Regions from separate parts of the Mesorhizobium sp. WSM4310 genome, predicted to be linked through region 1. Evidence: riboswitches for the same ligand, from Rfam matches in the RefSeq annotation. Region 1 holds a riboswitch; each other region holds the start of a gene.
What was found. A riboswitch is a leader RNA that binds a small molecule or an ion and turns the genes downstream of it on or off. The one in region 1 is predicted to bind cobalamin.
Positions count from the first base shown of each region.

Region 1 (7,757 bases):
TCGACAGGCTGTTCGACATCATGCGAAAGCTCGCCGCCAGCGGCGTCGGCATCGTCTACATCTCGCATCGCCTAGAGGAGGTACCGCAGATCGCCGACCGGGTGACGGTCATGCGCGACGGTCGCGTCGCCGGCGTCACCGAGCCGCACGCGCCGCAGGCCGAACTGGTCCGGCTTCTGGTCGGCCGGCCGCTGGATGAGCTTTATCCCGAGCGGTCGACGAAGGCCGGCAAGACGCTGCTCAGCTTGCGCGATGCCAGCTTCAGGCTCGCCCATGAAAGCGCCGGCTGGCAGCCGCCGAGCGGCGTCTCGCTCGACGTCAAGGCGGGCGAGATCGTCGGGTTGGCCGGCATCATGGGGGCTGGGCGCACCGAATTGCTCAGCGCGCTCTATGGCACCGGCCTGTCCGGCCGCTGGGAAGGCGAGGTCGCCATCGATGGCCGGCCTGTAAGGCTGGATTCGATCAGGGCGGCCCGCGCGGCCGGCATCGCCTTCGTCACCGACGACCGGCGCGGCAGCGGGCTGATGCTCAGAATGGCGGTGGGCCTCAACCTGGTGATGTCGGTGATCCGCCGCATCTCGCCCCTCGGCCTGATGTCGCAGCGCCGCCAGGCGGATGCGGTAAAGCAGTCCTTCGGCCAGTTCGATATCAGGCCGAAGAATCCCGACATCGCCGTCGGCGCGCTTTCCGGCGGCAACCAGCAGAAGGTGGTGCTGGCCAAGGAGATCCTCGGCAATCCCCGTCTGCTGCTGCTCGACGAGCCGACTCGCGGCGTCGATGTCGGCGCCAAGGGCGAGATCTACGCGCGGCTGAGGCAGTTGGCGGCGCAGGGGCTCGGCATATTGGTCGCGTCCAGCGAGATGCCGGAGCTCATCGGCCTGTGCGACCGGATCGTGGTGCTGCGCCAGGGGCGCAACGTGGCGGAATTCATCGGCGGCGTCGACGAGCACACAGTGCTTGACGCGGCAAATGGCAGGGAGGCCTGATGTCTGAACAGAAGATTTCGGTGGCAGCGAGCCCGGCTGTGCCGGCGGCAGCGCCAAAGCATCGCGATCCGCTCGCCCTTGTGGTGCGCTTCCAGAGCCTGATCGGCCTGGTGGTGGTGGCGATCGGCGGCATCATCTTCTCGCCGCGCCGGCACGGCCAGATCCTGTTCCTCGATCCCGACAACATCGCCAACATCGTGCGCGCCGTCTCGGAGACCGGCATCATCGCCATCGGCATGACTTTCGTCATCATCACCGCCGGCATCGACCTGTCGGTTGGCGCGGTGCTCGGGCTGTCCAGCGTCGTCACCGCGTCGATGATGATCTCGGGTGGCGTCGGGCTCATTCCCACCATCCTCGCCGTGCTTATCATGGGCATCGTCTTCGGCGCCATCCAGGGCACCATCTCCACCCGCTTCCGGCTGGAACCGTTCATCGTCACGCTCGCCGGCCTGCAGGCGGCGCGCGGCCTGGCGCTGGTCGTCTCGGGCAACCAGTACATCAACATTTCCTATGGCGACGGACCGGGCCTGGCACCGCCGGTGTTCGCGATCCTCGGCGAGCGGTTGTTCAACAACACCGTGCCGGTCGCCACCATCGTCTTTATCGTCTTTGCCGCGATCGCAACGATCGTGCTCAACACGACGCGCTTCGGCCGCTATGTCTTTGCCGTTGGCGGCAATGAGCGCGCGGCGCGAATTTCGGGCGTGCCCGTTTCGACGGTGAAGATCTCGGTCTATGCCATCACCGGTTTTGCCTCGGCCCTTGCCGGCATCGTCCATGCCGGCCAGTTCAATTTCGGCAGCGCCAATGACGGCATGGGCTACGAGCTCACCGCGATCGCCGCCGTGGTCATCGGCGGCACAAGCCTGTTTGGCGGCGCCGGCTCGATGGTCGGCACCGTTGCCGGCACCATCATGCTCGGCGCGCTCGCCAACATCCTGCAGCTGAACAACATCACGCCCGCCATGCAGTTGCTCGCGACCGCCGCGATCATCGTGCTGGCGGCGGTGCTTCAATCCCTCGTTCGCCGCCGCGAGGGGTTGGGTCGTTAGGAGGAAGGCGGCAACAAAGTCGAAGTCAAACCAAGGTCTGGCCCCCCGGCCCGACGAGGAGGAGAGCGAGTATGAAAACCACAAGACAAGGAACGAGGAACACGCTTCATGCCGTGCTTCTGGCAGGCGCGGGCCTGTGCATTGCAGGAGCCGCCCAGGCCGCCGACCCGATGGTCAAGGCCTGCGCCAAGGACGGCCAGTTCATCATCGGCTTCTCGCAGGCCAACAACGCCGAACCCTATCGCCAGCATGTCAATGACGAACTGACGGCGGCGGCCAAGGCCGTGCCGGGCTTCACGCTGCAGATCGCCGACGGCGCCGGCAACGTCAACACGCAGACCTCGCAGGTCGACAATTTCATCACCCAGAAAGTCGATCTGCTGCTGATCTCGCCCTTCGAGGCGGCACCGCTGACGCCGGCGGTGAAGCGCGCCATGGATGCCGGCATCCCGGTCATCGAGCTCGACCGCAAGACGGTCGGCGATCCCGGCAAGGACTACACCGCCTTCATCGGCGGCGACAATTACAAGATTGCGCTCGAGGCCGGCAAATACACCGCCAAGACCTTGCTGCCGGATGGCGGCGAGGCGGCGGTGCTGGAAGGCTTGCCGAGCTCGACGCCGGCGGTGGAGCGGCTGAACGGCTTCAAGGACGGCGTCAAGGGGAATGCCAAGATCCAGGTCGTCGCCGAGCAGGCCGCTGACTGGGTGCCGGACAAAGCCCAGACCGCCTTTGCCGCCATGCTGCAGGCGCATCCCGACATCAAGGTGCTCTATGCCTCCAACGACATGATGGCGGCCGGCGCGCTGCTTGCCGCCAAGGGAGCCAGCAAGGACGTCAAGATCATCGGCACCGACGGCCTGCCTGGACCGGCCGGCGGCATCGAGGCCGTCGCCAAGGGCGACTGGGCGGCAACCTTCACCTACCCGACGGGTGCGAAGGAAGCGATCGAGATGTCGAAGAAGATCCTGCTCGACTGCTCGACCTCGGTGGAGCCGACGGTAACGGTCGAGACGACGGCGATCACGGCGGAGAATGCCAAGCAGCTGATGGGGAAGTGAAGGGCGATTAGAGCTCGGCGCTGAGGTTGAGACAGCAGGGCCCCGCGCGGGGCCTTGCTTTTTTGCTATTGCTAGATCTGGTCGTGCTCGTGCCAGCTTCGGCCCGCCACCCCAGTCGCTTACTTTGCGTTTAGCCCCGTCATGTAAGGATCCGTAATCCCAAGGGGGCGCGAATGCTGGATAATTACGAGGCCGACCGGTTTGGCGTGATTCACCAGATCGACGTCACACCGATCAAATACGACAAGCAGTACATTTCCTATTACGAGGATCTGAGCGACCGGACCATCAAGCTCGGCTATCAGCGGCTTGGCTGGGTGCTGGGGGTCACCGGTGAGATACCTCGATCCGTGCTGGAGATTGGTTATGGCACCGGCACCTTTGTCGAGGCCGCCAAAATTACCGGGGTTGCCGACTGTGCCGGCTGCGACATCACCAGATTTCCGCTGCCCGAGGGCGTCCGCTTTGTCGATTGGGACGAGGCGCTCGCCGGCTCGTGGGATCTCGTCGCCATGTTCGACGTGCTCGAGCACATTCCGGATCTGGGTTTCCTCGCCCGCCTTCAGAGCCGCCACCTGGCCATCGCCGTCCCTTACTGCCGCTGGCGTGAACTCGGCGCCGACGGCGAAGCGTGGTTTCGGACGTGGCGCATGCGTCTGCCTAACGAGCACCTGCACCATTTCGACCGTGACTCGCTGGTGGCGCTCCTCGAGCATTACGGCTTCGAATGCGTGACGCTGAATTGCTTTGAAGACGGGATCAGACTGCGGCCGGGCGAAGCGGGTCCGAATATTCTGTCAGGCTTTTTCAGAAAGCTATAGGCCGGTTCCTCGGCGACCGCGGCCAGGTGTCATGCCTCCTGCCTGGTGACCGCTCGCGGCTGAAAACCGCAGCCGCGCCGAAGCCGCATTGCGCGACGACAGGGGTTGACATCGCCGCGAAACATCGCTTCAAACGTAATGTTATTACATATGGAGCATGTGGCGACGGCGTCGCAAAAAACTCATTGCGATGCGATCGACGGAAATCTACGGTGGGTGCGTGATGGTCCCCGCGCCGAAAGGCAAGGGGTGAAAAGGGAACACGGTGAGACCTCAAAAGGTCGAGGCCGTGGCTGCCCCCGCAACTGTAAGCGGTGAGCAAGATCCGACATGCCACTGGCCGGCAAGGCTGGGAAGGCTGGATTGCGCCGAGACCCGCGAGCCAGGAGACCTGCCATCAACTGAGTTGACCGGACGGGGTGTGCCGGGAGGAGGCGTGGACGTCGGTCTTGTCGGCCGGCTCGCCAACATCCTTCCGTCGCCAGTTTTGAAAGTGACGGAAAGTTGGACGGCGCCATCGATCATCGTATCATCGTGTGCACGCTTTGCCGCGACGTTCCGACCGGCATCAGGTCGGGCGAAAGCCTGTGCGTCGATTTGCGCTCCCGGCTCGCAGCCTGCCATGAACCCGCCGTGGCGCATGGCTTCACGGTCGAAGGCGTCGAATGCATGGCGGGCTGCGCGCGGCCGCTGACGGTGGCCTTCCAGGCGCCGGGCAAGGCCTCCTATCTCTTCGGCTCCATCGACGCCGAGGCCGACGCCGGCGATCTCCTGCGATTTGCCCGACTTTACGCCTCGCTCGCCGACGGCTGGTGCAATTCCGGACAACGTCCGCCGCGACTGGCCGGCAAGACACTGGCCCGCATTCCCGGGCCGGCCAAGTTTCCGGGCAACAGCCGATGACAATGCCACTCCTCGAAGCGCGCGACCTCAGCGCCATGGTCAATGGCCGGCATCTGGTCCACGCCGTCAGCCTGTCGGTGGCCTCGGGCGATCGCCTTGCCATCATCGGCCCCAATGGCGCCGGCAAGACCACGCTGCTGCGCATGCTGTCGGGCATGCTCAGGCCAAGTGCGGGCGAGGTGAAGCTTGGCGGGCGCCGCCTGGACCGTATCGCGACCGCCGAGCGGGCCCTGCATATCGCCGTCGTCGGCCAGACCGACCAGCCGGACCCGCGGCTGGCGGTGATCGACTATGTCGAGCTCGGCCGCGTCCCGCATGCCGGCCTGAGACGCAGGAGCGAGGAGCGCGACATCGTCGTCGACGCGTTGCGCCGGACCGGCCTGTTGCCGCTGCTTGGCCGCACCATCGGCTCGCTGTCGGGCGGCGAACGCCAGCGCGCCCAACTGGCGCGCGCCATCGCGCAGCAACCGAAAGTGCTGTTCCTCGACGAGCCGACCAACCATCTCGATCCGCGCGCCCGCGGCGAGCTGCTCGAGCTCGTGGCCGGCTTCGGCATGACGGTGATCGCCGTGCTGCACGATCTGGCTCTGGTGGCGCCCTTCGCCACCAGGGTCGCGGTGATGAACGAGGCGCGGCTGCATGCGCTGGCGGCACCCCGCGAAGCGCTGACGCAAAAGCTGATCCGCGAGATTTTCGGCGTCGACGTGTTTCGCCTGCGCCATCCGACCGAAGACCGCGAACTCACGGTGTTCGATGTTCCGAACCGCGCCGCGCCGCCATCCTGATCGAGCCCATCCCTCATCCGACACTGTTCAGCCAAGGAGCAAAATCCGTGAAACGCCTCGCCCTGTCGCTCGTCTTCTTGCTGCTGGCCCCGGCAGCCTTCGCCTTCCCGGTCACCGTCGACAGCTGCGGCAAGCCGCTGACCTTCGACGCGCCGCCCAAGCGCGCCGTCATCCATGATCTCAACATGGCCGAAATGGCCTTCGCGCTGAAGCTGCAGCCGTCGATCGTCGGCCTGACCGGCATCACCGGATGGTACAAGGTCGGCCCCGAGTTCAAGGCCGAGCAGGGTTCCATCCCGGAACTGGCGCCCAAATACCCGACGCTCGAAAACCTCGTCGCCGTCGAGCCCGATTTCTTCTTCGCCGGCTGGTACTATGGCATGAAGCCGGGTGGCGACGTGACGCCCGACACGCTCGCCCCGCACGGCATCAAGACCCTGGTGCTGACCGAAAGCTGCGTCCATCTCGACAAGAACCGTCCGGCCGCCTCGATGGACCTGCTCTATGGCGATGTCGAAAAGCTGGGCAAGATCTTCGGCAAGGACGCGGACGCGGAGAAGCTTGTCTCCGGCTGGAAGGCGCAACTCGCGGAAATCATCGCCAAGGTTGGCGACCGCAAGGGGACGCGGGTATTCCTCTATGATTCCGGCGAGGACAAGCCGTTCACATCAGGCAAATTCGCCATTCCGAGCGCCATGATCGCGGCGGCGGGTGGCGACAACATCATGGCCGACATGGACACCAGCTGGGGCAACACGGACTGGGAAACCGTGGCGTCGCGCAATCCGCAGTTCCTCATCCTGCTCGATTACCAGGATGGCGGCGGCTACAAGAAACTGCTCGATTTCTTGAAGGCGCATCCGGCGATGAAGGAGACGGACGCGGTCAAGAACGAGCGCTTCGTGGCGCTGCGCTATGCCGAACTGACGCCCGGGCCGGCAAACATCGAGGCGATCGGCAAGATCGCCAGGGCGATGCATCCGGAAGCGTTCTGATGCTTGTTGCCCCTGGGCATAAATCCGGCGCGCTTTCGGGACACAAGGCATTCGCGCTAGCGATGGTGGCGGGCACGATGGCGATCGTCGCCCTCGTGCTGCTGTCGATCGCCTATGGTTCGACGCTGATCCCACTCACCGACGTCATCGCCTCGCTTGGCCAGGCCGTTGGATTGAACGAACACCAGGTGTCTGGCCCGGTCGGCAAGATCGTCGTCGATCTCAGGCTGCCGCGCACGATCCTGGCGGTGTGTGTCGGCGGCGGCCTCGGCATAACAGGCGCGTTGCTGCAGACGGTGACCCGCAACGATCTTGCCGATCCCTTCCTGTTCGGCCTGTCGTCGGGGGCGGCGGCCGGTGCCGTTTCCGTCATCACCGTCTTTGGTGACACTTTCGGCATCTGGACCTTGCCGGTCGCTGCCTTCACCGGCGGCATACTGGCCGCCTGCATCGTCCTGCTGCTGGTCGCGCGGGTGAGGGGGCAGGGACCCGAACGGCTGATCCTCGCCGGCCTTGCCGTCTCCTTCCTGTTCACGGCCTTGACCAACTATCTGGTTTTTGCCGGTGACCAGCGCGCCGCCCATTCGGTGCTGTTCTGGACGATGGGCGGGCTCGGGCTGGCGCGCTGGGACAATGTCTGGCTAGGCGCCTTGGGCGCCGGCACGATTGCAGCCTACGGGCTGTGGAACCACCGCAGGCTGGACGCCTTCCTTGCGGGTGAAAGTGCCGCCGAAAGCCTTGGCGTGCCGGTGGCGCGGATGCGCAGGGCGACGTTTCTCGTCGCCGCCTTTTCGACGGCAATTCTCGTCTCGGTTGCCGGCGTCATCGGCTTTGTCGGGCTTATGATCCCGCATCTGTCGCGGCCGCTGGTCGGTCCCTTGCATCTGCGCCTGATCGCCAGCTGTGCGCTGTTCGGGGCGGTGCTACTGCTGGCAAGCGATCTTCTGGCGCGGACCCTGCTGCCGCCGCAGGAACTGCCGATCGGCATCATCACCAGCTCGCTCGGCGCCCTCTTCGTCGTCACGCTGGTCGTGAGAAACCGGCTCTGACCGCAAGAGCAATTTCAGGAAAAGTGTGAAGCGGTTTTCCGTCCGGAATTGCGTTAAAACAAAGAGGCCAGAGCTTGCCGTCTCAGACCGTCCAGAAATAGC
Region 1 is NZ_VFTA01000008.1:174,051-181,807, reverse strand. Features, by position in the region: gene FJV80_RS11900 (sugar ABC transporter ATP-binding protein) at 1-986, shown strand, start outside; gene FJV80_RS11895 (ABC transporter permease) at 986-2,041, shown strand; gene FJV80_RS11890 (substrate-binding domain-containing protein) at 2,113-3,102, shown strand; gene FJV80_RS11885 (class I SAM-dependent methyltransferase) at 3,276-3,923, shown strand; cobalamin riboswitch at 4,131-4,337, shown strand; gene FJV80_RS11880 (DUF1636 family protein) at 4,428-4,826, shown strand; gene FJV80_RS11875 (ABC transporter ATP-binding protein) at 4,823-5,611, shown strand; gene FJV80_RS11870 (ABC transporter substrate-binding protein) at 5,659-6,606, shown strand; gene FJV80_RS11865 (iron ABC transporter permease) at 6,606-7,655, shown strand; gene FJV80_RS11860 (phosphatidate cytidylyltransferase) at 7,738-7,757, opposite strand, start outside.

Region 2 (7,757 bases), on a different contig from region 1:
GCCGGTGGCGGCGATTGAGCAGCATGGACCGCATCTGCCTGTCTCGACCGACACTTCGATCATGAACGGCATGCTCGACACGGTGATCGCCCGCCTGCCCGACGATCTCGACATCCGCATCCTGCCGGTCCAGGCGGTGGGCAAGTCGAACGAGCACCTGCATGCGCCGGGCACGCTCACCTTGCCGGCAACGACGCTGGTCGAGGCCTGGACCAAGCTTGGCGTGTCGATCGCGCGCGCCGGGGTGCGCAAACTCATCGTCGTCAATTCGCATGGCGGCAATGAAGAGATCATGGGCATCATCACGCGTGAATTGCGGGTGCGCGAAAAGATGCTGGCGGTGAAGACGAGCTGGCAGCGTTTTGGCCGCCCGGCCGGCATGTACACCGAACTCGAGGACCGCCACGGCATCCATGGCGGCGATGTCGAGACCTCTTTGATGCTGCATTTCCGGCCCGACCTCGTCGACATGGGCAAGGCCGATAATTTCGTTTCCAACGTCGCCGGGGCGGAGAAGGAATTTTCGCTGCTGCGCCACACCGGCACACACGCCTTCGCCTGGATCGCTGGCGATCTCAACCCGAATGGCGTGGTTGGCGACGCCAGCATCGCGACATCGGAAAAAGGCAGGCTGACGGCAGAGCATCAGGCCGACGGCTTCATCAGCCTGCTCAGGGATGTGCGCAAGGCGAAGCTCGCCGACTGGCTGAGATAGCCGCTTTTAGCCGTCGATCTTCAGCGCGAACGGCATGCCTTCGAAGGCGTCGGCGCCGCGCCCGATCGACTGGATCGCCTCGATCATCCGGCCGTTGCGATCCAGCAGCGCGTCGGCCACGGCAATAAGCCGTGGATTGGGTGTCGCCGAGGGCGACAGCGCCCGCAGCGTCCATGCCAGTTCGGCCTCGTCGCGTGTCGGCGCCAGAGCGGCGGCGATGATGTAGGCCGAAGCGGTCGAGCGGCTGATGCCGGCATAGCAATGCACGACCATGGGCTTCGCCCGATCCCAGCGGCGCGCGAAATCGAGCACGTCGCGAACATGCTCCTCGCCAGGCATGGTCATGCCGTCCTGCGCCACCGCTATGTCGTGCATGACCACATGCAGATGGTTTTCCCGGGCGATCGAGGCCGGTCGCACCACCTCGGTTCCGGCGGCGAGCAGCGACAGCATGCGGTCGGCGCCGGTCCTTGCCACTGTTTCCTCGACCTTTGCCAGCGAGCAGACATGGATCATTGCTTCGAGCCCTTCGATTGATCCTCGCGCCGCGCCGCCCATTCGGCAAGGGCGGATTCGAGCCGCTCCCATTCCACCTCGCTCCCCGGCAGGCCGGCCCGCAACACAAACGGCCGGTCGTTGAAGTGGCGAAGCAGAATGCCCCTCTCGCCAAGCGCCGAAAACAGGCCGGCGCCATCCGGAAGACTGATATAGCGAAACAGCGTGGTGCCGCCCACGACCGGCACGCCGAAACGGCCGAACAATGCGTCCAGCCGCGCGGCTGCCTCGGCGAGCGATGCCCGCATCGCGTCCTGCCAGCCAATATCGGCAAGCGCGCGAATGCCATAGTCCAGCGCTGGACCGGCCACTGCCCACGGCCCGAATTGCCTTTGCAGCAATTCCACCGTTGGGCGATCGGAAAGCGCGAAGCCAAGCCGCAGCCCGGCCAGGCCAAAGAACTTGCCGAAGGAACGCAGCACGACGATGCCGCCCTGATCGACGTCGCCGGCGAGGCTGTGCTGGCGCGGGCCGACATCCATGAACGCCTCGTCGACGACCAGCAGCCCGCCTCTGGCGCGCAGCCCGGCGGCCAATGCCAGCAGCCGGTCGCGCTCGATGACGCGACCATCGGGATTGTTCGGATTGACGATGATGGCAAGGTCGGCGTCCGCCAGTGCGGCAAAATCGCTGACTTCGCTCACCTGATGCCCGGCGATCGCCGCGGCACGCGCATGTTCGGCATAGGTCGGCCCCAGCACCAATGCCTTGCCGGGCCTGACCAGCGAGGCCACGCGCGGCAGCAGGATCTGCGTGCCGGGCGCCGCGACCACATTGGCCGGCGACGGCGCGCTATAGGTACTGGCCGCGATCTCCGTCAACTCCCGCGCCCGCCCCGCTTCCGGCAATCGCGACAGCGAGGTGGCGGGCAGGTTGAAAAGCGGGTAGGAGTGCGGATTGATACCGGTCGAAAGGTCGACGAACGGCAGAGGAGCGCTGGGGAAAAGCGCCCTCGCCCGGCCAAGACTCCCACCATGGTCCACCGCTCCATCAAGAAGCTTCATGTCAGTCCTGATCGCTTTCCTGTCACTGGCCGTCGAATTTGTCCTGGGTTACCCGGACTGGCTCTTCCGCGCCATCGGCCATCCGGTGACGTGGTTCGGCAGGCTGATATCCTTTCTCGACTTGAGGCTCAACCGCGCCACTGATCCCGACGCGTTGCGTCGCCAACGTGGCGTCCAGGCGCTGCTGGTCATCGTGCTGGTGCCGGCGGTGATCGGCCTTTGCGTGCAGCTTGTCCTGCTCTGGTTCGTTCCGCTGGGGTTTTTCATTGCCGCCCTTCTGGCGACATCGCTGCTGTCACAGAAGAGCCTCTACGAACACGTCGAGGCCGTGGCTGACTCGCTCGAATCGGGCGGCCTCGCCATGGGCCGGGTCGCCGTCTCGCGCATAGTCGGCCGCGATCCCGAAGCGCTCGACCGCGCCGCCGTCTGCCGCGCGGCGATCGAGAGCCTGGCCGAGAATTTTTCCGACGGCATCGTCGCCCCTGCCTTCTGGACCGGTGTCGGCGGGCTCGCCGGCGGCGCCGCCTACAAGGCCGCCAACACCGCCGATTCGATGATCGGTCATCGCACCCCGCGCCACGAGGCTTTCGGCTGGGCGGCGGCGCGTTTCGACGACTGGATCAACCTGCCGGCGTCACGGCTGACTGCGCTGCTGATCGTGCTGGCGGCTTCCCTGGTCAAGGGCGCCGATCCCGGCAGTGCCTGGCAGGCGGTGCGGCGCGATGCAAAAAAACACCGCTCGCCCAATGCCGGCTGGCCGGAAGCGGCCATGGCAGGCGCGCTCGGCCTGGCGCTTGCCGGGCCACGCAGCTATGGCGGCATCATGGTCGACGACGTCTTCATGGGCGAAGGCGGCCGCCGCGACGTCGACAGCGACGACATCAGGCAGGCACTGAAACTCTACCGCGTCGCCGATTATCTGCTGATCGCGCTGTTTGGGGTGGTTTCGGTCGTCGTCATTCTGGCCTGAGTAGATCGAAACCCAACCTACCAAGTGACGCGGACTTCCTTTGCGCTTGGATCAGCTGCCTCGCCGAACCTCTTGATCGCATACCCGCCGGCAGCCACGGGAGACGATTTCAATATAGGTTCGATCACGACAAAAAGTCGTTCAGCATCTGGCCCGTACATGTAGAGGACGCACTCACCCTCACCAAACAAATCGCCGTCAAACTCTCCGACCGAACCACCCCCAATGGCTTGCTCTAGCCGTTCCTCCAACGCGCGAACGGATTCGTGCTCTCGCGGCGTTCCAAACTGACCGTCATTGAGACGAAGATAGACGATTACAGCTTGTTCCAAACAACGCTCCTGCTTGCCAAGCGACTAGAACTCGATCCCCTGCTGCGCTTTCACGCCTGCCGAAAAATGGTGCTTGGTCACGCCCATCTCGGTGACCAGATCGGCCGCCTCGACCAGCGCCGGCTTGGCGTTGCGGCCGGTGACGACGACATGCAGTCCCTCGCGGCGCGCCTTCAGCGCCGCAACTACCTTGTCGAGATCGAGATAATCATAGCGCAGCGCGATGTTGAGTTCGTCAAGCACGACAAGGCTGATCGAGGGATCGGCGATCAACTCCAGCGCCTTGGTCCAGGCAGCCTCGGCGGCAGCGATATCGCGCTTCAGATCCTGCGTCTCCCAGGTAAAGCCCTCGCCCATTGCGTGCCAGACGACGCGGTCGCCGAAAGCGGCAAACGCATCCTTCTCGCCGGTATGCCATTTGCCCTTGATGAACTGCACGACGCCGACGCGCTTGCCGTAGCCGAGCATTCTGAGCGCCAGGCCGAAGGCAGCCGTAGTCTTGCCCTTGCCCGGACCGGTGTTGACGATCAGCAGCCCCTTTTCGATCGTCTTGGCCGCCACCTCGGCGTCCTGCACCGCCTTGCGCTTGGCCATCTTGGCGCGATGGCGTTCCTCGTCCTTATTGTCGATGTCGGTCATGTCATTTCACCTTGAGCGGCAGCCCCGCCACCATCAGCAGCACGGTGTCGGCGATCGCCGCGACTTGCTGGTTGAGCCGTCCGGCGTCGTCGCGAAAACGGCGCGCCAGTGCATTGTCGGGCACGATGCCTTGGCCGACTTCATTGGACACCACGAACCACGGCCCGCGCGGCCGCGACAGCACGTCCCTCAGCCGCCGGCATTCCAGCTCGAGATCGTGATCGGCCAGCATGTGATTGGTCAGCCACAGCGTCAGGCAGTCGACCAGCACCGGCCGGTTGTCGGGCAAGGCCTCAAGCGCGCCGGCAAGGTCAAGCGGTGCGTCGACTGTTATCCAGCCCGCGCCGCGCCGCGAGCGGTGCAGCGCGATGCGCTCGCGCATCTCGTCGTCATAGGCCTGCGCCGTGGCGATGTAGATCCATGGCGAAGGCAAGGCCGTCGCCAGGATTTCGGCGTGCGCGCTCTTGCCGGAGCGGGCACCGCCGATGATGAAGGTCAGCGAGCTTCGATCAGGCAAAGCTGTCGCGCAGGCTGGTCGCGGTGCCGGTGAAGCGTCCGCGCACAACGCCGACGACAGCGCCGAGCACCAGCCAGAACACTAGACGGGTGAGCGTTGAGGCCACGATGAACTGGTGATGCAAGCCTTCGGGGATTGGCGTCACGAAGCTATCGGGTTGCGGCGCGCCAACGATATGCGGCGCCACGATAAGAGCAATGCCAAGAAGGGCAAGAGGCAGTGACTTGCGGAACGCGATCAGCCCAAGGCCGGCGGCAGTCGCCACCACTGTCAAAGTCCACCAGATTTGGCGCTGCAAGAGATCGGCGTCAGGCATTGCCGGCAGTTTCGGCGGTAGGCCGAGCCCAGGTGCCAAAGTGAATATAGCGAAGCCAGCTAGGCCCCAGAAGACACCCTGCCGCCAGTTGCCGATACCGCCCATGAATTCGGAGACAGCGACCAGGATCAGCGCAAAACCGATACCGCTGACGATGTTGGCAAGGACATTGAAGGCGAAGCGCTCGAAACCGTCGGCCGGAGCCCAGCCTTCGTCCTCGACCGGGGCGGCCGCCTCCGCAGGAGCCGGGGCCGCGCCGCTCATGGCATTGTCAGCCGGAACGGCCGAGCTCATGGCGTTGTCGTTTGTGGTAACAGCGGCGTGGTCGTGGTGATGGCCGCCGCCGGCCTTTTCATAGACTTCGGCCTTCAGGATCAGTGGGTCGGTCGCGTAGGCTTGCATGCAGGCGAGCGCAATGCCCCCCACGAGCCCTGCGATCGCCGCGATGAACACGACGTTGCGAAACAAATTCATGATGTCAGGCCTTCGTCAGTGGCAGGGAAAACCCATCGAATGGCGATAGTCGTGAGCCGCATTGTGGACCGCATCGATATGCGAGAAGCCGACAAAGCCGATGATGAACGTGCCGAGCAGCGCGGCAAGCGCCAGCTGCATGAAGCGCGACTGCGAGGAGACGGAGGCGCCGAGGGAGACGGAAGCGGTATTCATATCTTGTCCTTTCACCCTCCACCCGAGGGCCTGTCAGTTTTGCCGTCGTCGGCAGGTCTCCTGGCTCACGGATCAGCGCCCTTCCCCACCTTCCCGAAGACGAATCTTCAGTGGCATATGGAGAGGACTACCGCACACAGTTGCGGGGGCAGCCACGGCATTGGGCAAGAATTTCGCCCGCACCGCATTCCCTCTTGGCTCCAAAACGGAACCGACGACTGCATGACTATAGGGAAAATCGCGACACGCGGCAAACCAAATTCCGCCGGCAAACAGCGCGATTGCGCCATGCCGTTTCCAGGCGCGACAATTGACAATTCTCCTGGCTGGGTGTCGGCTGACCGCTTCACAGGAAGCCAGCCATGCAGCCCACTGCCAGCGAGCGCGCCCCTTACAATGGCCTGACCCAGGCCGAACCGACCCTGCCCTCATCGGCCTATTGGGACGGTGAGAGCTACCAGCTCGACCTCGACGCCATCTGGTACAGAAACTGGCTGCTCGTCTGCCGCGAGGCCGATCTGGCAAAGCCGCTGGCCTTCCGCCGGTTCCGCATCGGCACGCAGGACATCATCGTGCTGCGCGACGACACCGGCGCTTTGCGTGCCTTCCACAACACCTGCCGCCATCGTGGCTCGCAGCTTTGCCAGGAGAGCGAGGGCCGGCTGAAGGCGCGGCTGATCACCTGCCCCTACCATGCCTGGTCCTATTCGCTGCGCGGCGACCTCGTGCGCGTGCCATCTAAATCGCTGCCTGATGGATTCGACAAGGCCGACCATCCGCTCTACCGCGTCGCGCTCTCGGTGTGGCGCGGCTTCGTCTTCATCAATCTGCAGGAGGATGCGGCGGGCTCCGCGCAGGCCTCCTTCGACCCGGCCTCCGGCGATCTCGGCAACTGGCCGCTGGAAACGCTGGTATCGGGCCATGTGCTGCGCAAGGTGATGCACTGCAACTGGAAGATCTTTTGGGAAAACTTCAACGAGTGCCTGCACTGCCCGGGCATCCACAAGGACCTGTCGCGGCTGGTGCCGATCTATGGCCGCGGCCTGATGAGCCGGCACGATGATCCCGAATGGACGCGCCACGCCGACAATGACGCGCCGGAATTTTCCGGCGGCCTGCGCGCCGGCGCCGAGACCTGGTCGCGCGACGGCCAGACGCACGGGCCGGTCTTCTCCGGGTTGACGCCGGCCGAACGCGCCGCCGGCCAGACCTACGCCACCAGCCTGCCCTCGATGTTCATCGTCGGTCATGTCGACTATATCAGGACGGTACGCCTGGTGCCGCTCGGTCCCGAGCAGACGCAGCTTGTCGCCGAATGGCTGTTCGCGCCCGAGGCGCTGGCCGCGACCGACATCGACAACATCGTCGCCTTCGGCACACAGGTGCTGGAAGAGGACGCCGCCATCTGCGAGGTCAACCAGAAGGGCCTGCGCTCGATGCGCCACCGGGCCGGCGTGCTCATGCCCGAGGAGTATGACCTGCACCGTTTCCACAACTGGGTGCGCGAGCGCCACGCGGCGCTTGCACCAAAGCCGTGATCCTCACAGTGACTTCGGCAGGTATCGCCACGTGACAAAACCGCAAACCGCCGCGAGCAGACCAAGCGTGACGAACACCGAGCCCAGCCCGAAGAAGGCGAGCACCACCGAATAGACCAGCGGCGGCGTCAGTTCGGAAAAATCGAGATAGGTGCGGTAGACCGCCGCCATCTGCGCCCGTTCATAGGAGCGCACCGAACGCATGAAGGCGGTCGAGCCCAGCGCGTCGAGCGCTATGGTGAAGAAGGCGCCGCACAGCAGGAACGCGCCGGTGAGCAGCGGGACGCTCTCTCCGACCGTGCCTGCCGCCAAAAGCATCGCCGACATGGCGAAATAAGCGAATGTCATGGTGCGCCGGCCGCCAAAGCGTTTTCCGGCCTTGCCCCAGAAGATCGCCATGAAGAGCAATGCGTTGCCCGCCGAAACCAGCAGGCCGCCGGCCAGCTTGCCCTCGCCGGTGATCACCATGAACAGCGGCCCATAGACGAAGAACGTCGTCCAG
Region 2 is NZ_VFTA01000003.1:70,910-78,666, forward strand. Features, by position in the region: gene FJV80_RS05200 (creatininase family protein) at 1-715, shown strand, start outside; gene FJV80_RS05205 (tyrosine phosphatase family protein) at 722-1,231, opposite strand; gene cobD (threonine-phosphate decarboxylase CobD) at 1,228-2,274, opposite strand; gene cbiB (adenosylcobinamide-phosphate synthase CbiB) at 2,273-3,244, shown strand; gene FJV80_RS05220 (hypothetical protein) at 3,262-3,576, opposite strand; gene cobO (cob(I)yrinic acid a,c-diamide adenosyltransferase) at 3,601-4,215, opposite strand; gene cobU (bifunctional adenosylcobinamide kinase/adenosylcobinamide-phosphate guanylyltransferase) at 4,217-4,732, opposite strand; gene FJV80_RS05235 (CbtA family protein) at 4,725-5,522, opposite strand; gene FJV80_RS05240 (CbtB domain-containing protein) at 5,538-5,717, opposite strand; cobalamin riboswitch at 5,750-5,948, opposite strand; gene FJV80_RS05245 (aromatic ring-hydroxylating dioxygenase subunit alpha) at 6,080-7,255, shown strand; gene FJV80_RS05250 (MFS transporter) at 7,259-7,757, opposite strand, start outside.
Region 2: another riboswitch for cobalamin. It lies ahead of FJV80_RS05240 (CbtB domain-containing protein); the one in region 1 lies ahead of FJV80_RS11880 (DUF1636 family protein).

Region 3 (7,757 bases), on a different contig from region 1:
CGAGACCGGCGGCAAAGGTCACCGCATGCTGTTCGGCAATGCCGACATCGAAGGTCCGTGACGGGAACACTTCGCCGAACAGATCAAGCCCCGTGCCGCTCGGCATGGCGGCGGTGACGGCGACGATGCGGTCGTCCTCGCGGGCTTCCCCAATCAGGCTTTCGGCGAACACCTTGGTGTAGGCCGGTGCGTTGGCCGGCGCCTTGGCCTGCGCGCCGGTGATGACGTCGAACTTGTTGACGCCGTGGTACTTGTCGGCGGCGGCCTCCGCCGGCGCGTAGCCCTTGCCCTTCTGGGTGACGATATGGATCAGCACCGGGCCTTCGCCATTGTCGCGGACGTTTTTGAGCACCGGGATCAGATGTTCGAGATTGTGGCCGTCGATCGGGCCGATATGGTAGAAGCCGAGCTCCTCGAACAGCGTGCCGCCGGTGACGTATCCGCGCGCATGCTCGACAGCCCTCGTGATCGCACGATCGGCGCGCTTGCCGAGATAGGATGTCAGCTTCTTGCCGAAGTCGCGAAGGCCGGCATAAGCCTTGCCCGAGGCGAGACGCGCCAGATAGGCGCTCATGGCGCCGGTGGGCGGCGCGATCGACATGTCATTGTCGTTGAGGATGACGATGAGCCGGGCATCGAGCGCGCCGGCATTGTTCATCGCCTCATAGGCCATGCCGGCCGACATGGCGCCGTCGCCGATGACGGCGATGACGTTGTTGCGGCCGCCGGAGAGGTCGCGGGCGGCTGCCATGCCGAGGCCGGCCGATATCGATGTCGAGGAATGCGCGGCGCCGAAGGGATCGTATTCGCTCTCTGCGCGGCGGGTGAAGCCGGACAGGCCGCCTTCCTGGCGCAGCGTGCGGATGCGGTCGCGGCGGCCGGTCAGGATCTTGTGCGGATAGGCCTGGTGGCCGACATCCCAGATCAGGCGATCGTCCGGGGTGTTGAAGACATAATGCAGCGCCACCGTCAGTTCGACCACGCCGAGGCCGGCGCCGAGATGGCCGCCGGTGCGCGACACGGCGTCGACCAGTTCGAGGCGAAGCTCGGATGCCAGTTGCGGCAGCTCGCTCTCGTCAAGCGCGCGCAGATCCGCCGGGATGCGGACCTTGTCGAGAAGCGGCGTATGCGGCGTTGCGTTCACGGGAGCTCAGGCTTTCTGTTCAACGGCGGGATAAGCCGCCGGCCGGCGAAAGTAAATGCGTGTCGGTGACGCGGATCTATCAGGTCCCCTCGCCGATTTCCTCAGCTTTCCGGCAGCGGGATGAACTCTTTCTCATCTCCAGGAACGATATCGAAGCGTCCCGTCTTCCATTCCTGCTTGGCCTGTTCGATGCGCTCCTTCGACGAGGAGACGAAATTCCACCAGATGTAGCGCTGCGAGCCGAGCGAGGCGCCGCCGAAAAGCATGAAATGCGCACCGGTTTGCGACGATATGATGATCTCGTCACCGGGCCGGAACACCAGGAGCCGCTCTGCCGGAAAGACGTCGCCCGAAATCGCGACCTCGCCTTCCAGCGTGTAGATGGCGCGCTCTTCCGCGTCGGCCGGAATCTTTATGCTGGCGCCCGGAGCCAGCCTAAGGTCGGCGTAAAGTGTCTCGGAATCGGCCCTTACCGGGGAGCGCTGCCCCTGGAAATCGCCGATGACGATGCGGCCGCGGACGCCTTCGGCATCGATCTCGGGCAGCCGCAAGGCAGCGGTGTTCTCAAACACCGGCGCCACTTCCTCCTTGCCATCGGGCAAGGCGAGCCATGTCTGCAGGCCTGAGATCGACATCGGCGCGCCGCGCAATTCCTCCGGCGTGCGCTCGGAATGCACGATGCCGCGGCCGGCGGTCATCAAATTCACGTCGCCGGGCTGGATCACCATTTCGGTGCCCAGCGAATCCCGATGCCTGATCCTGCCGTCGAACAGATACGTCACCGTCGACAGGCCGATATGCGGGTGAGGACGGACATCGAGAGCCTGGCCTGCCCGCAGGATCGCCGGACCCATGCGATCGAAGAAAATGAACGGCCCGACCAGCCGCCGCCTGGCGGTCGGCAGCGCGCGACGCACCTCGAAGCCGCCAATGTCCTTGGCGTTCGGGATGACCATCAACTCGATCTGGTCGCTGGCAAAGGCGTCGCCGGCTTCAGGGTCTTTCCCGGGAAAGAAGCTCATGGACTCTCCTTGTCAGCGGTCGAGGGCCACTTGGCGGCATCAGGCAAAGCGGATCGCCGCCTTTGCCCGCAGTTTGGCCGCCACCTCTTCGCGATTGCGCGGATGCTGGTTGGTTTCAAGCGAATCGAGGAGTTCACGCGCCGATGCCGCGATGGCTTCGACCGCATGATCGAACGCATGCTGGTTCTGTTTCGACGGCCGTGTCGTTCCGCTCAGCTTGCGGACGAACTGAAGGGCTGCGTCGCGCACTTCGTCATTGGTTGCGGGCGGGTCAAAATTGAACAGGGTCTTGATGTTTCTGCACATCGCTTCCGTATCTCCTCTTGTCCTGGAGCCGTTTCAATCGGGACGAGCTTAATTCTCAACCATGATCGTGTCCAAAAACCGGAAAGGCTGCTCCGTGCCTCAGTCCGCGTCGAGCGGTTCTGTTCCGACCGGCTTGCCGTCGCGCGACAGCCTGATCTTCTCGACCTTGTCCTCGGCGGCCTTCAGCAGCCGGTCGCAATGCGCCTTCAGCGCCTCGCCGCGCTCGTAGATCTTGATCGACTGGTCGAGCGGCACGTCGCCACGCTCCAGATCATCGACGATCTTCTCCAGCGCGTCGAGTGCCTGCTCGAAGCTCATCGCCTTGACGTCTTCGTTGGTTTCACCAGCCATCATTCATCCTTTCATCAGTCGCCCGACATGGGCGGCGACCGAAAATGCCAGTCCCTGCAGATCGTAACCGCCCTCAAGCAGGCTGACGAGCCGGTTGCCGCTGTGGCGCGCGGCGCGCTGCATCAGCTGGCCGGTCGCCCAGTCGAAATCGTCCTCGGTCAGGTTGATCTCGGCCAGCGGATCGCGGTGATGCGCGTCGAAACCGGCCGAGATGATGATCAGGTCAGGCGCGAAATTGTCGAGCGACGGCAGCACCCGCGACAGGAAGGCATCGCGAAACACCTCGCTGCCGGTCTGCGGCGCCAAGGGCGCGTTGACGATGTTGCCGGCGCCGGTCTCGGTCTTCGCGCCAGTGCCGGGATAAAGCGGCATCTGGTGCGTCGAGCAATAGAGAACCGAGGGATCGTCCCAGAAAATGTCCTGCGTGCCGTTGCCGTGATGCACATCCCAGTCGACGACGGCGACGCGCTCGGCGCCATGCTTCTTCTGCGCATAGCGCGCGGCGATCGCCGCCGTGTTGAAGAAGCAGAAGCCCATCGCGGTGGTCTTTTCGGCATGGTGGCCGGGCGGCCTTGCGGCGACGAAGACATTGTCGGCGCGGCCTGCAAAGACGTCGTCGACGGCGGCGTTGGCGGCGCCGATCGCGGCGATCACCGCCTGCCAGCTCTTCGGGCTGGCGGTGGTGTCGGCATCGATGCGGGCAATACCCTCCTCGGGAATGGCGGCACGCACACGGGCGACGAAATCGGCGGGGTGCGCGTAGAGGATGGTGGCCTCGTCGCCCTCCGGCGCCTTGGCACGATCGAGCGCGGCAAAAGCCTCGTCGTCGAGCACGCGCTCGATGGCGCGCAAGCGGTCCGGCCGCTCGGGGTGGCCGGGCGGCGTGATGTGTTCGAGGAAGATCGGGTGCGTGTAGAGACGGGTTGTCATGCTCCCTATCTAGTGCCGCGGCGCCGCGATGGCCATGCATTGCGGCTCGATCACTGGGGAAAATCGCGCCTGCGTCCATTGGCGCCGCTGCGGGGATTGGCGCGGCCGAGGCTTCGGCGTAAGGTCGCGCCACTGCCTGGTGCCCGCCGCGAGCGGGAGAATCGGGAACACGGTTGAATTCCGTGGCGTGCCCAACGCTGTGAGGGGGACCGCGCCGGTAACTGCCACTGTCGATGACGGGAAGGCACCGGACGCGGGTTGATCCCGAGCCAGAAGACCGGCCTGGCAGGCATCGTCATCCGCATGGTCAGGCGGCTGGCATCAGAGCAAACTGCGTCCAGTTGGATGCACAAAGTGCGCTCTGACGGTGTGGAACTATTGCAATCGCAAGGGGACGAGCGATGCCGGAACACATGACCGCTCCTGGGGGCGACGGATTTGACCAGATGGCGCGCGACGCGGTCTATCGCGCCATGTTCACGCGGCGCGACGTGCGCAGCCATTTCCTGCCCGACGCGCTCGACGACGAGGTGTTGGCGCGGCTTCTGCTTGCCGCCCATCACGCGCCATCGGTCGGCTTTATGCAGCCATGGAATTTCATCGTCATCCGCGACGCCGCGCGACGGGCAGAGGTGCGCGACCTGTTCCTGGCCGCGCGCGAACAGGAACTGCCTGAAATCGAGGAGGAACGACAGGCGCTCTACCGCAAGCTGAAGCTCGAAGGTATCTGCGAAAGCGCCCTCAACATCTGCATCACCTGTGACCGTCGGCGCTCGCAAGGCTCGCCACTGGGCCGCTGGCACAATCCGGAAATGGATCTCTACAGCACGGTCTGCGCGGTGCAGAATTTCTGGCTGGCCGCGCGTGCCGAAGGCGTCGGCGTCGGCTGGGTCAGCATCATCGAGCCGCAAGCGTTGAAGAGCCTGCTGGCCATTCCCGAGCATGTGACGCCCGTCGCCTATCTCTGCGTCGGCCGGGTTTCCGAGTTCGCATCCAAACCAGACCTGGAAACGCATGGCTGGGGCCGGCGGCTGCCGCTGCCCGACCTGATCATGAGCGAGACTTTTTGCGGGCAAGGCGAGGCGCCACTGAAATCGACCGTGGCCCGCCTCAACGCCTCCGATGTCGCGCCGGCGACGACCTGCCCAGCCGATCAGTTCGTCGCGCCGGCCGTGCCCCAGCGCGAGCCACCAAAGGAGGCCAGCGCCTTGTCCTTCAGCTCCCTGAACTTCGACGACGCCTCGGCCAGCCTGATATCCCAGGCCGGATCGGGCACCTGGCCGGCGATGGTCTTGAAATAGACCTGCATCAGGCAAGCGATGGCGAAGGGCTCGATGAAGGCCGCCTTGAAGGCCCAGGCAAAGACGATGGCAAGCACGAAGGCCCAGCCGGCGAGTTGTCCGGGCATGATGAAGAGAACGGCGCTGGCCGGAGCCAGCATCAGCAGGAAGATGACGAAAGACACGCCCCACATGATGACCGCCAGCCAGACGGCGTTCTTGACCATGGTCTTGCCGTTCTGGGCGTAGAGCACGACGCCTTGCCGCGCCGTCTCGAAGGGTGAGGACGAGTTGATGCGGATGTTGTAGCCGAGGATGATCTCGTCGACATAGGTGAGCGACAGGCGGATCACCGTGTTGATGAAGGAGACCAGACCGCTCAGGCCCGGAATGGGCAGGAAAGCAGCGATGCCGCCGAGCAGGCCGGTGATGGCGCGGATGGCGCCCTTGACCAGCTGGTCGACGACGAAAAGGATGTTGGCCTCGGCGAAACGCTCGGTCACGACCTGCCTGGCATAGGCGATCTGGTTCTGGCCGTCGGGGACATCCCGGCCGTCGATCAGATGGACCATCACGGCGATATGGCCGGCCTTGACGACGTAGAGGATATATTCGCGGATCCAATAGACGGCGATCGAAACCACGCCGAAGCCGACCACGCCGCCCCACAGGGCAAAGGACATCGGCCCGTCGGGATCCGTGGAGATATGGCCGACGCCATAGCCGACCGACGCTCCCGTGCCGGTCGCCACGATATAGGCAAGCGTGATGCCGAAATAGACGATCATGCGAAAGACAATGAAAGGCCAGGTCCGCATCATGATGGACACCGACCTGCCGATATCGAAATCCCACATGCCCGAATCTCCCCTCAGAGATGGCTGGGAAGGATGCGCTCACCCCGAGGATTGTCAATCATGAGCGGTGGACAGCGGTGCGCAACGGGGATTTAGCTCTGTTTCGACGCTGGTTTTCTGAGCAGTCCTTCGAGCAATTGCTTGAACGCCGCAACCACGATCTTCGACGTCGCTTCGGGGTCGTTCGAATTGGCGATCCGCTGCGCCGCCTGGCTGCTCGCCCCGTTGATCAGCCGCGCGGCGGTCTCGGGGTCGACGCCCGGGACGACCACCCCTTCCCCCTGCAGCGCGGTCAGATGATCGGTCATTGAACCGACGCAGGCATTGGCATTCGACCATTGCGCGGGATCGCCCAGTACGGCCGGACCGTCGCGGAACATAATGCGCTGGATTTCCGGCTCCAGCGCCATTTCGATATAGGTCGTGCACTCGTCGACGAAATGCTGCCAGCGGGTCGGCGCTCTCGACGCGACCTCATTGACCCGAGCAGCCATCTCGCCGTCGATTTCGGCGATAACCGCCTCCAGCAGTCCCTTTTTGTCGCCGAAATGGTGGTAGAGGGCGCCGCGCGTCAGCCCGGCCGATGCCGTGAAATCATCCATCGACGCTTCGGCATATCCGATCGTGCCAAAGGCCTGGCGGGCCGCGGCGATCAGCTTGGCGCGCGTCTCGGCGATCATTTCCTTGCGGGGTCTGTGCATTTCCGTCTGGTCCTATTCCCATACGTTCCGTATGCCAATTGACATACGTCGCGTATGCTCTATCTAATGATCATACGCTTCGTATGTAATTGTCGAACCGCCCTTTGTCGAGGAACCCCATGCAAAACCCCTATTCGGAAATCTTCCGCGCCCCTGGAGCGAGGGGCTTTGCGGCCGCCGGCTTCATGGCGCGCCTGCCGATCGCCATGGCGCCGATCGGCATCGTGGCGATGCTGTCGCAGACGCGTGGCGAATACTGGCTGGCGGGTGCTGTCTCGGCGACATTCGCGCTGGCCAACGCATTCCTGGCGCCGCAAATATCAAGACTGGTCGACCGCCTTGGCCAGACGCGGATCGTCGTGCCCACGACAGTCATCTCCGTGCTCGCCTTCATCACGCTGGTCGCGGCCGCGAATCAGGACTGGCCGGTCTGGACGCTGTTCGTGTCGGCGCTGCTGGCGGCGGCCATGCCCAGCATGCCGGCCATGGTGCGCGCGCGCTGGACCGAGCTTTTCCGGGGTCGGCCCGAGATGAACACCGCCTTCGCCTTCGAATCGGCGGCGGATGAACTGGTCTATATCGCCGGCGCATCGCTGTCGGTCGGCCTCAGCGCCGCCCTGTTTCCGGAAGCGGGCATGCTGGCGAGCACTCTGTTCCTCGCCTTGGGCTCGACCGCGTTCATCCTGCAGCGATCGACCGAGCCGCAGGTGCGCCCGGTGGACCATGGCTCGAGCGGCTCGGCGATCCGCCTGCGGCCGGTACAGGTCATCACCTTTGCCCTGATCTTCGTCGGTGCGACCTTCGCGACGACGGAAGTGAGCACGGTGGCCATCACCAAGGAGCTCGGCCAGCCCGGCGCCGCCAGCCTCGTCATCGGCGTCTACGCGCTGGGGTCGTTCGTGCTCGGCATCATTGTCGGCGCGCTCAACCTGAAGGCACCACTGCAACGCCAGCTCGCCATCGCGGTCGCCCTGGTCGCGCTCGGCACCTTGCTGCCGCTCACCGCCAACAGCGTGCCGCTTCTGGCGCTGACCGTCTTCATCAGCGGCGTGGCGATCTCGCCGACCTTCATCACGGCCTTTGGCCTGATTGAGCGGCATGTCCCCGAAGCGATGCTGACCGAAGGCATCACCTGGGTGACCACCGGGATCGGCATCGGCATGGCG
Region 3 is NZ_VFTA01000001.1:347,989-355,745, reverse strand. Features, by position in the region: gene dxs (1-deoxy-D-xylulose-5-phosphate synthase) at 1-1,144, opposite strand, end outside; gene FJV80_RS01690 (pirin family protein) at 1,246-2,166, opposite strand; gene FJV80_RS01685 (DUF2277 domain-containing protein) at 2,206-2,472, opposite strand; gene FJV80_RS01680 (exodeoxyribonuclease VII small subunit) at 2,572-2,823, opposite strand; gene FJV80_RS01675 (histone deacetylase family protein) at 2,827-3,753, opposite strand; cobalamin riboswitch at 3,874-4,054, shown strand; partial or broken gene bluB (5,6-dimethylbenzimidazole synthase) at 4,155-4,733, shown strand; gene FJV80_RS01665 (hypothetical protein) at 4,907-5,890, opposite strand; gene FJV80_RS01660 (TetR/AcrR family transcriptional regulator) at 5,983-6,591, opposite strand; gene FJV80_RS01655 (MFS transporter) at 6,711-7,757, shown strand, end outside.
Region 3: another riboswitch for cobalamin. It lies ahead of bluB (5,6-dimethylbenzimidazole synthase); the one in region 1 lies ahead of FJV80_RS11880 (DUF1636 family protein).